DNA from 4 places in the Paenibacillus sp. P46E genome. Region 4 is predicted to be linked to each of the others. Evidence: predicted binding sites of a transcription regulator. Region 4 holds the regulator's gene; each other region holds the start of a gene.

Region 1 (2,208 bases), on a different contig from region 4:
GGAGAAGCTGGCAGAGCTTGGTGTCAAGACGAACATGCGTCACGAAGTTATCGGGATTGATACCGACCGCAAAACATTGCGTGCCCGCAATCTGGCGACAGGCCAGGAATTCGATGACTCCTATGACAAGCTGATCATGACTACCGGTTCATGGCCGATTGTTCCCAAGCTGGAGGGCATGGAGCTTGACGGTATTCTCCTCTCCAAGAACTATAATCATTCCAACACCATCATCGAAAGAGCGCAGCAGGTAGACAGAATCACTGTTGTCGGCGCCGGGTATATCGGAGTCGAGCTGGTGGAGGCTTTTCAAATGAATGGCAAACAGGTTACGCTGATTGACGGCGAGGACCGTATCCTGAGCAAATATCTGGATGAAGAATTCACGACTCCTATTCAAAAATCGCTGGAGGATCACGGAATCACTCTTGCACTTGGCGAGAAGGTTAGCTCGTTTGTTGGCGAGAACGGCAAAGTGACCAAGGTAATCACCAGCAAAGGCGAGCATGAGACAGATCTGGTTATCCTTTGTATCGGATTCCGTCCGAATACCGAACTGCTGAAGGGTAAGGTGGATATGCTGCCTAACGGCGCGATTATCGTCAATGACTATATGCAGACCAGCCTTCCGGATATTTATGCCGCCGGTGACAGCTGTGCAATTCATTATAATCCAACCGGCAAACATGCCTACATTCCGCTGGCAACCAACGCTGTACGTATGGGAACACTGGTAGCCCGCAACCTGGTATCGCAGACGATCCCATACATGGGTACACAGGGAACTTCGGGAATTAAGATTTATGAAGATAATATTGCCGGAACCGGGCTGACAGAGGATGCCGCTATTGCAGAAGGAATGGATATCGAGAGTGTTCTGTTGACCGACAACTATCGTCCCGAGTTCATGCCAACCTTCGAGCAGGTGCAGCTAAAAGTGGTCTATGACCGCTCGACCCGCCGCATTCTCGGCGCACAGATCATGTCCAAGATGGATCTGACACAGTCGATCAATACCGTGTCGGTGTGCATTCAGAATAAAATGACTGTGGACCAGCTGGCCTTCATCGATTTCTTCTTCCAGCCGCACTACAACAAGCCGTGGAATTTCTTGAATACAGCGGGACTTCAAGCCCTGCCTGCAGCAGTTGCCCGTAAGGAAACCGTAACCGTCTGAACCTAAGGCTGTCCCCGTAAGCCGGAGCCGATTTTGTGGCTCCGGCTTTTTGCTGTGCTCCAGCATTTTGGGGGTAACGGAGGATGTATCCTGCAGAAAATGGGGAATTCGTCTCTTCTGAGATAAAAATTATTCCGCAGCGGATGCTTTTGTGGTAAATTTGACATGTCAGTGAAAACTTTCACTTAGTTTTTGCAAGAGTGATATTTATCACGTAAATGTGTTAGTTGACACGCTACAATGGCATAAAGGAACAAATTTTAAGTAATTAGAAGGGGATAGGAATCATGGCTTATAACAAACCGCAGGGGATTGCCGAAGTCACGGTAGAGAACGGAATTAAGAAGGCACATAATTCACTCAGTACCGTACTTATTCTTGGCTTCTTGGGGGGAGCGTTCATTGCGCTCGGATTTTTGCTGGACATTCGCGTTATCGCAGGCGCACCGAAGGAATGGGGCTCTATCGCTAACTTTATCGGCGCTTCCGTGTTCCCGGTAGGTCTGATCCTGGTGCTGCTGGCCGGAGGGGAACTGCTGACCGGTAATATGATGGCTGTGCCGCTGGCATTTATGGCGAAGAAGATTTCGCTATGGGAAATGTTCAAGAATCTGGTGCTGATTACAATCAGTAATTTCGCCGGTGCCTTGTTCGTCGCTTATTTCTTCGGCCACGTTGTTGGCCTCACTGCAGATGGCGTGTATCTGGATAAACTGGTGGATATGGCCGGACACAAGATTGATGCCACCTTCCTGCAGGCCTTTGTTTCCGGTATCGGTTGTAACTGGCTCGTTGCTCTAGCGGTATGGCTCTCTTACGGAGCGGATAATTTCAGCGGTAAAATCCTCGGGATCTGGTTTCCGACCATGGCGTTTGTAGCTATCGGCTTCCAGCACGTTGTAGCTAACATGTTCCTTATCCCTGCTGCTATTTTTGAAGGTCACTTTACCTGGTCCCAGTATTTCGGCAATTTCGCTCCGGTCTGGCTGGGCAACCTCACAGGCGGCGCCATCTTTGTCGCTTTCGCATAC
Region 2 (2,208 bases), on a different contig from region 4:
GCGAAATTCGTAGCGATTCCAACTACTTCGGGTACAGGTTCGGAAGTAACATCTTTCGCGGTTATTACTGACAAAACTACTGCCAACAACACTAAATACCCATTGGCTGATTATGAGCTGACTCCAGACGTAGCTATCATCGATCCTGAATTTGTATACAGCTTGCCAAAAACAGCTGTAGCTGATACAGGTATGGACGTATTGACTCATGCCATCGAAGCTTACGTTTCCGTAATGGCAAGTGACTACTCGGATGGTCTGGCTATCAAAGCTATCCAATTGGTGTTCCAATACCTTGAAAAATCGGCATTGCAAGGCGACAAACTTGCCCGCGAAAAAATGCATAACGCATCTACGCTGGCTGGTATGGCATTTGCCAACGCATTCCTGGGTATCAACCACAGCTTGGCGCACAAATGGGGCGGACAGTATCACACCGCTCACGGCCGCACCAATGCGATTCTGATGCCGCACGTAATCCGCTACAACGCTAAAAAACCTACAAAGTTCGCTTCGTTCCCTAAATATTCTCACTTTGTAGCTGACGAACGTTATGCTGAAATCGCACGGATTCTGGGATTGCCAGCACGCACTACTGAAGAAGGTGTAACAAGCCTGATCAACGCGATCCGCGACATGAACAAAAAACTCGGCATTGAAGAGTCGTTCCAAGCACTTGGTTTCGATCCTAAGGATTTCGAATCCCGTGTAGACTACTTGGCTGACCGTGCATTTGAAGACCAATGCACAACTGCCAACCCTAAGCTGCCACTGGTTTCTGAACTTGCTGATGTATACCGGAATGCTTTCTACGGCAGATTCGATAACTAATTAACGGTTGTTTAGCAAAAAATGAGTTTATAGGTTAATATGGGACTGGATGGAAGTGACAAATATCACCGGAAGAGTGATATTTGTCACAGTCCTTTTTCAGAAAATAAACTAAAATGTTTATATAAACAACGGTCCCGGTTATGAAGATGCAATTGTGAAATTTATAACAACCAGATCTTTTTGGGATCACGAGACACGGGATTAACCTTCAAGCCCGCGATCTCTACAAATATACTAAATATAAATGGAGGGATTTAGCATGTCGGTGATTGAAAAAGATGTACAAGAGGTTAAGTCTGGATGGCGCGGTTTTGCAAAAGGTAAATGGTCCAGAAAAGTAAACGTGAATGATTTTATTGAAAAGAACATCAAGCCTTATCTTGGCAAGGAAGATTTCCTTGCAGGCCCTACTTACAATACTACTGAACTATGGAAAATCGTATCTGAAATGACCAAGCAGGAAATTGCTAATGGCGGTGTGCTGGATGTGGATGTTAATACCGTATCCACTATCGTATCGCACAACCCTGGTTATATTGACAAAGACAAAGAACAAATTGTCGGTGTTCAAACAGATGCGCCTTTCAAACGTTCTATTCAACCTTTCGGCGGAATCAAGATGATGATCGATGCTACCAAGGCTTACGGCTTCGAACTTCCGCAAAACATTGTTGAAATGTTCACGAACATCCGCAAAACGCATAACCAAGGCGTATTTGATGCATATACCTCTGAAATGAGAGCTGTTCGTAAAGCAGGTATTATCACTGGTCTTCCTGATGCTTACGGCCGTGGCCGTATTATCGGTGACTACCGTCGTGTAGCTCTTTACGGCATTGATTTCCTGATCAAAGAAAAGAAACAAGACCTTAACAACCTTGAAGTTGATTCCATGACCGAAAGTGTTATTCGTCTTCGTGAAGAAATTTCTGAACAGATTCGTGCACTTGGCGAATTGAAAAAGATGGCTGAAATGCATGGAATGGATATCTCCAAACCTGCAAATAATGCTAAAGAAGCTTTCCAATGGGTGTACTTCGGTTACCTGGCTGCTATCAAAGAACAGAACGGTGCTGCAATGTCCCTGGGACGCGTATCCTCTTTCCTTGATATCTATGTAGAACGTGACCTTGCAGAAGGTACACTGACTGAAGAACAAGCACAGGAACTGACAGATCACTTCATCATGAAACTGCGTATTGTTAAATTCTTGCGTACTCCTGATTACAATGAACTGTTCAGTGGAGACCCAACTTGGGTTACTGAATCCATTGGCGGTATGTCTGTAGACGGAACTACACGCGTAACCAAGAACAGCTTCCGTTTCCTGCACACCCTGTACAATCTGGGACCAGCTCCAGAGCCAAACCTGAC
Region 3 (2,208 bases), on a different contig from region 4:
TCTGCACTCTTTTCAATGAAGGCAGGTACGTTACCAGGACCTACGCCAAGAGCTGGTTTACCACAGCTGTAAGCTGCTTTTACCATTGCGGAACCGCCTGTTGCCAGGATCAGCGCTACGTCTGGATTGTTCATCAGTGCGTTTGTTTTGTCCATTGTAGGAAGCTCGATCCACTGAATGCAGTTCTCAGGAGCACCAGCTTTTACAGCTGCGTCATGGAGAATTTTGGCTGCTGCGGCGCTACACTCTTGCGCAGATGGATGGAAACCGAATATAATAGGGTTACGTGTCTTAGCAGCGATCAATGCTTTGAACATCGTAGTGGATGTTGGGTTAGTTACCGGTGTGATCCCCATAACGATCCCGACTGGTTCAGCAATCTTCTGGAAACTTTCGTATTGATTGTCTTCTACTACACCTACTGTTTTGTCATACTTAATGCCGTGCCAGATATATTCTGTTGCGAAGATGTTCTTCGTGATTTTGTCTTCATATACGCCGCGGCCTGTTTCTTCTACAGCCAGCTTTGCCAAGTACATATGCTTGTCGAGTCCTGCCAACGCCATTGCATGAACGATTGTGTTAACCTGCTCTTGATCCAGCTCCATATAAGCTTCTTGAGCTTTCTTTGCTTTATCCACCAAAGTCTGAATATACTCTTCAGCGGTGGTTTGTTTCACTTGGGCGGCGACTTCGTTCTTAACTGCCATCTCCCTCGTCCTCCTGTCAATTTTTAGGTTGTTTTTCTCTACACACTTATCTTATCACATTCTCCCACGGGTTGTATAGTGAAATCTTTCACAAAGTATAAAGTTTTTTTTGATTTGTTTTCAAAGCGCTTTCATTCGATCACATTCAGGATTATTTCCCATTTTATGTTTAAATTCAGCTTAATTTTTGTCGTTTATGCGAACGTGAATTTTTTCATTTGACATATTTCACTTTAAAACAGCTTTTCTGTACTTTGCCTCTATTAAAATAGCAAAAAGGACCGGAAAGTCTCCCGGCCTTTTAGAGATAGTACTATTTACATATATTCGCCCTTTTCCCCTGCGCTACTCTACCTTAATCGTATCAAAGAATTTCTGCTGTACGGTCTTGGCTGCAGCGTCAAGCTGGGTTTTGGAGTCTGTGCCTTTTTTGGAGAAGAGTTCCTGGATCACATTGGACATGGTTGCATAATAGTCCTGCGTATTATATTGCGCTTCAGGCTTTCCATCCAGCAGTGCCATAATATCCGGGTTATATTGATAGACAATATCGTACTTGTCATAGACTGCTTTGGTTTTTTTGCCAAAATCAGAATCGGCGGCATAGTAGTCCAGAAGCGGCGGAATAAAGTATTTGCCGTCAGCTTTGCGTTGCTGCAGAATGGCATCCAGTGCTTCAAGGCCTTTGTCAGAGAAGTAATCAAAAGTAATGTAGCGGAAAGCCATCTCCTGCTCATCTTTGCTAGCGTTCGGGTTGATGACCAGATAGTCGCCGCCGAGCACCCCCGTGTGCTTGCCGCCCTTTTCCGCAGCAGGCATTGGATAAGTAAGTACATCCTCCGGTTTCAGACCACCTTGATTCAGGGCTTGCTCAATCACACCATCCGAACCGGCCATAACCATCGCTGTGCGCCCCTGCTGAAATGCGCCAACGGCGTCACCCCAGCCCAGTGCCCAGTCTTGAGGAATAGCATTTACTTCCCATCTCAGCTTCTTATAGAAGTCCAGCGCCTTCACACCCGCATCAGAGTTAAAAGTAGCTACCACCTTGCCACTGTCAATCTTCTGGATTTCTCCGCCGGCTTCGAACAGGAAGTTGGTCCAGTTCCAGCCTGCTTCATTACCTTTACCCATTGGAGCAATACCAGAGATGCCTTTTTTGGGGTCTGCCACTCCTTTGGCGGTATTCAGCATGTCATCCCATGTCCAGTCCATGGCCGGAACAGCCACGCCCTTGTCATCAAGCATCTTCTTATTGATCATCGTAGTGGTAACATAGCCTTTCTGGGTGATGCCGTAGACTTTGCCGTCTATAATGAACTGGTTCTGCAGTACGGGATTGATCTGATCCTTGTATTCGTATTTATTCCAGAGATCGGTTATGTCTGCAACCCAGCCTTTTTCAACCAGGAATTTCGCTTCTGTCGCATACGTATTGAAAAAGGTCGGGGCTTCGTTCGCAGCCATTTTCACCCCGATTTCGCTAACGTTGTACTGC
Region 4 (2,208 bases):
AAGGCAGTGTGGGTGATGCCCGTTTTGTCGATAAGCTGGTACATTCATTGGCGGAGGCCGCTGTAGCAACACGGGGCCGGATGCTGGTGCTCTTCACATCCTATAAAATGCTGCGCCAGGTCTTTGATCCTCTGAAGGAGGCGCTCGTCTCTGAGGATATAACTGTACTGGGACAGGGAGTGGAAGGCGGCAGCCGGAGCAAGCTGATCCGGCGTTTTCAGGACAGCTCCGCCTCTGTATTGCTCGGAACAAGCAGCTTCTGGGAAGGTGTGGATATTCCGGGTGAGGCTTTGACCTGTCTGGCCATTGTCAGACTGCCTTTTCAGCCGCCGAACCATCCGCTTGCGGAAGCTAAGGCCGAGCTGCTTCAGGCTCAGAAAAAGAACCCGTTTATGAAGCTGTCGGTTCCCCAGGCGGTTATCCGCTTCAAACAGGGTTTCGGCCGGCTGGTGCGTACTGCCCAGGACCGGGGTATTGTTATAGTATATGATACCAGGGTGATCGAATCTTATTATGGAAAGTATTTCCTCTACTCGCTGCCTGGACCCAAAATGGAGCATATGCTGACGGATCAGATGGTTCCGCGCATTGCAGAATGGCTCGAAGACGGCAGCATATCTTAACCTGCAATCATATCAAATCTAGCCAATGAATAACGAAACTCCGTTCTTCTGGTGTCCGGTTTAAGCTGAGACGCCAGGGAACGGATTGTACTTATGCTTACAAAACTTGGCATATGCTTACGAAGTGAGTTTTGTACGAAGTAATACTATGATGCATTGCTCACAAAACTTTTAGGAGGAGAAAATATGAAATCGGATAAAATATCGGAGGCCGTGGTACGCAGACTTCCAGTGTACCTGCGCTTCCTGAATGATCTTCTGAAGCGTGAAATCTCCACCGTATCTTCCCAGGAACTGGGACAAAAACTGGATCTGAATCCGGCGCAAATCCGCAAAGATTTGGCCTATTTCGGGGATTTCGGCAGAAAAGGTATTGGCTATGATGTGTCATACCTGATTGAGAAAATCCGTCATATCCTGAAGCTTGACCAGCAGATCAACGTGGCATTAGTGGGTGCTGGTAATCTCGGCCATGCGCTCTCTAATTACAATGCATACTTGAAGGACACGATGAAAATCACTGCTGTTTTTGATTCCTATGCTCCTAAGGTCGGGCAGAAAATCAACTCACTCGTTGTCCAGCCCATGGAAGAGCTGGGAAGCACGATCCGCGAGCAGGGTATCCGCATCGGTATTATCACTGTACCGGATAGTGAAGCACAGAATGTTGCAGATATTCTGGTGGATTCAGGCATTGAGGCGATCCTTAATTTTGCACCTGTAATCTTGAAGACACCGTCTAACATCCGGATTCACGCTGCTGATTTTACTACCGATTTGCAGAGTCTGGCCTATTATTTGCATGATGGAAAGGACGAAGTAGAAGATGAACATCAATAAGACTGTCATTGTAAATGGACGATTTCTGGTGCCGGGTACGGTGAATCCGGTTCTAAGCGGCTATATGACTATAGAGAATGATCTCATCACATACATAGGAGAAGACAAGCCTGTCATTGAAGAAGGGACACAGACCGTTGACGGCAGCCGTCTGCTGTTCATGCCGGGTCTGGTCAACACGCATGGCCACACGGCCATGTCTCTGCTCCGCGGATATGGGGATGACATGGTCCTTCAGAACTGGCTGCAGGAGAAGATGTGGCCCATGGAAGAGAAATTCACCAGTGACGATGTCTACTGGGGAACCTCTTTGTCTGTGCTGGAAATGCTGAAGGGTGGTACAACCACCTTCCTCGATATGTATGACCATATGGACAGGGTTGCTGAGGTTTCTGAGCAATCGGGAATGCGTGCCGTGCTTATGCGCGGGGTTATCGGCCTCTGTCCGGAGGTTGTACAGAACCATAAGCTGGTGGAGGCGATAGCCTTTGCGCGGAACTGGCATGGAAAGGCGGATGGAAGAATCACAACGATGATTTCCCCGCACGCCCCTTACACTTGTCCTCCTGAATTTTTCGTGAAATTTGTACAGGCTGCCCATGACCTGAACCTGCCAATGCATACACACATGTCCGAAACCCGGCGGGAGGTCGAGCAGAATGCCGCAGATTACGGTCTGCGTCCGGTAGCGCATCTGGAGAAGCTGGGGATGTTCACACGCCCGGCTCTCGTGGCTCACGGGGTT

What was found. The regulator Rex, encoded in region 4, represses fermentation and respiration genes when NADH is low (regulators of the CRP and FNR family bind a similar motif). The targets are predictions, from matches to a motif close to TTGTGAAATATTTCACAA.
Region 1: A3849_RS10485 (formate/nitrite transporter family protein) is a predicted target of Rex. The motif match lies at 1,327-1,344, and genes of this name have one in related genera.
Region 2: pflB (formate C-acetyltransferase) is a predicted target of Rex. The motif match lies at 987-1,004, and genes of this name have one in related genera.
Region 3: adhE (bifunctional acetaldehyde-CoA/alcohol dehydrogenase) is a predicted target of Rex. The motif match lies at 787-804, and genes of this name have one in related genera.

The regions. Positions count from the first base shown of each region.
Region 1 covers NZ_LVYZ01000033.1:208,319-210,526, reverse strand. Annotated here, with positions in the region: gene A3849_RS10490 (FAD-dependent oxidoreductase) at 1-1,177, shown strand, start outside; gene A3849_RS10485 (formate/nitrite transporter family protein) at 1,465-2,208, shown strand, end outside.
Region 2 covers NZ_LVYZ01000066.1:189,389-191,596, reverse strand. Annotated here, with positions in the region: gene adhE (bifunctional acetaldehyde-CoA/alcohol dehydrogenase) at 1-831, shown strand, start outside; gene pflB (formate C-acetyltransferase) at 1,094-2,208, shown strand, end outside.
Region 3 covers NZ_LVYZ01000066.1:192,678-194,885, forward strand. Annotated here, with positions in the region: gene adhE (bifunctional acetaldehyde-CoA/alcohol dehydrogenase) at 1-710, opposite strand, end outside; gene A3849_RS25375 (ABC transporter substrate-binding protein) at 1,056-2,208, opposite strand, start outside.
Region 4 covers NZ_LVYZ01000110.1:118,925-121,132, reverse strand. Annotated here, with positions in the region: gene dinG (ATP-dependent DNA helicase DinG) at 1-623, shown strand, start outside; gene A3849_RS31565 (redox-sensing transcriptional repressor Rex) at 810-1,463, shown strand; gene A3849_RS31560 (amidohydrolase) at 1,450-2,208, shown strand, end outside.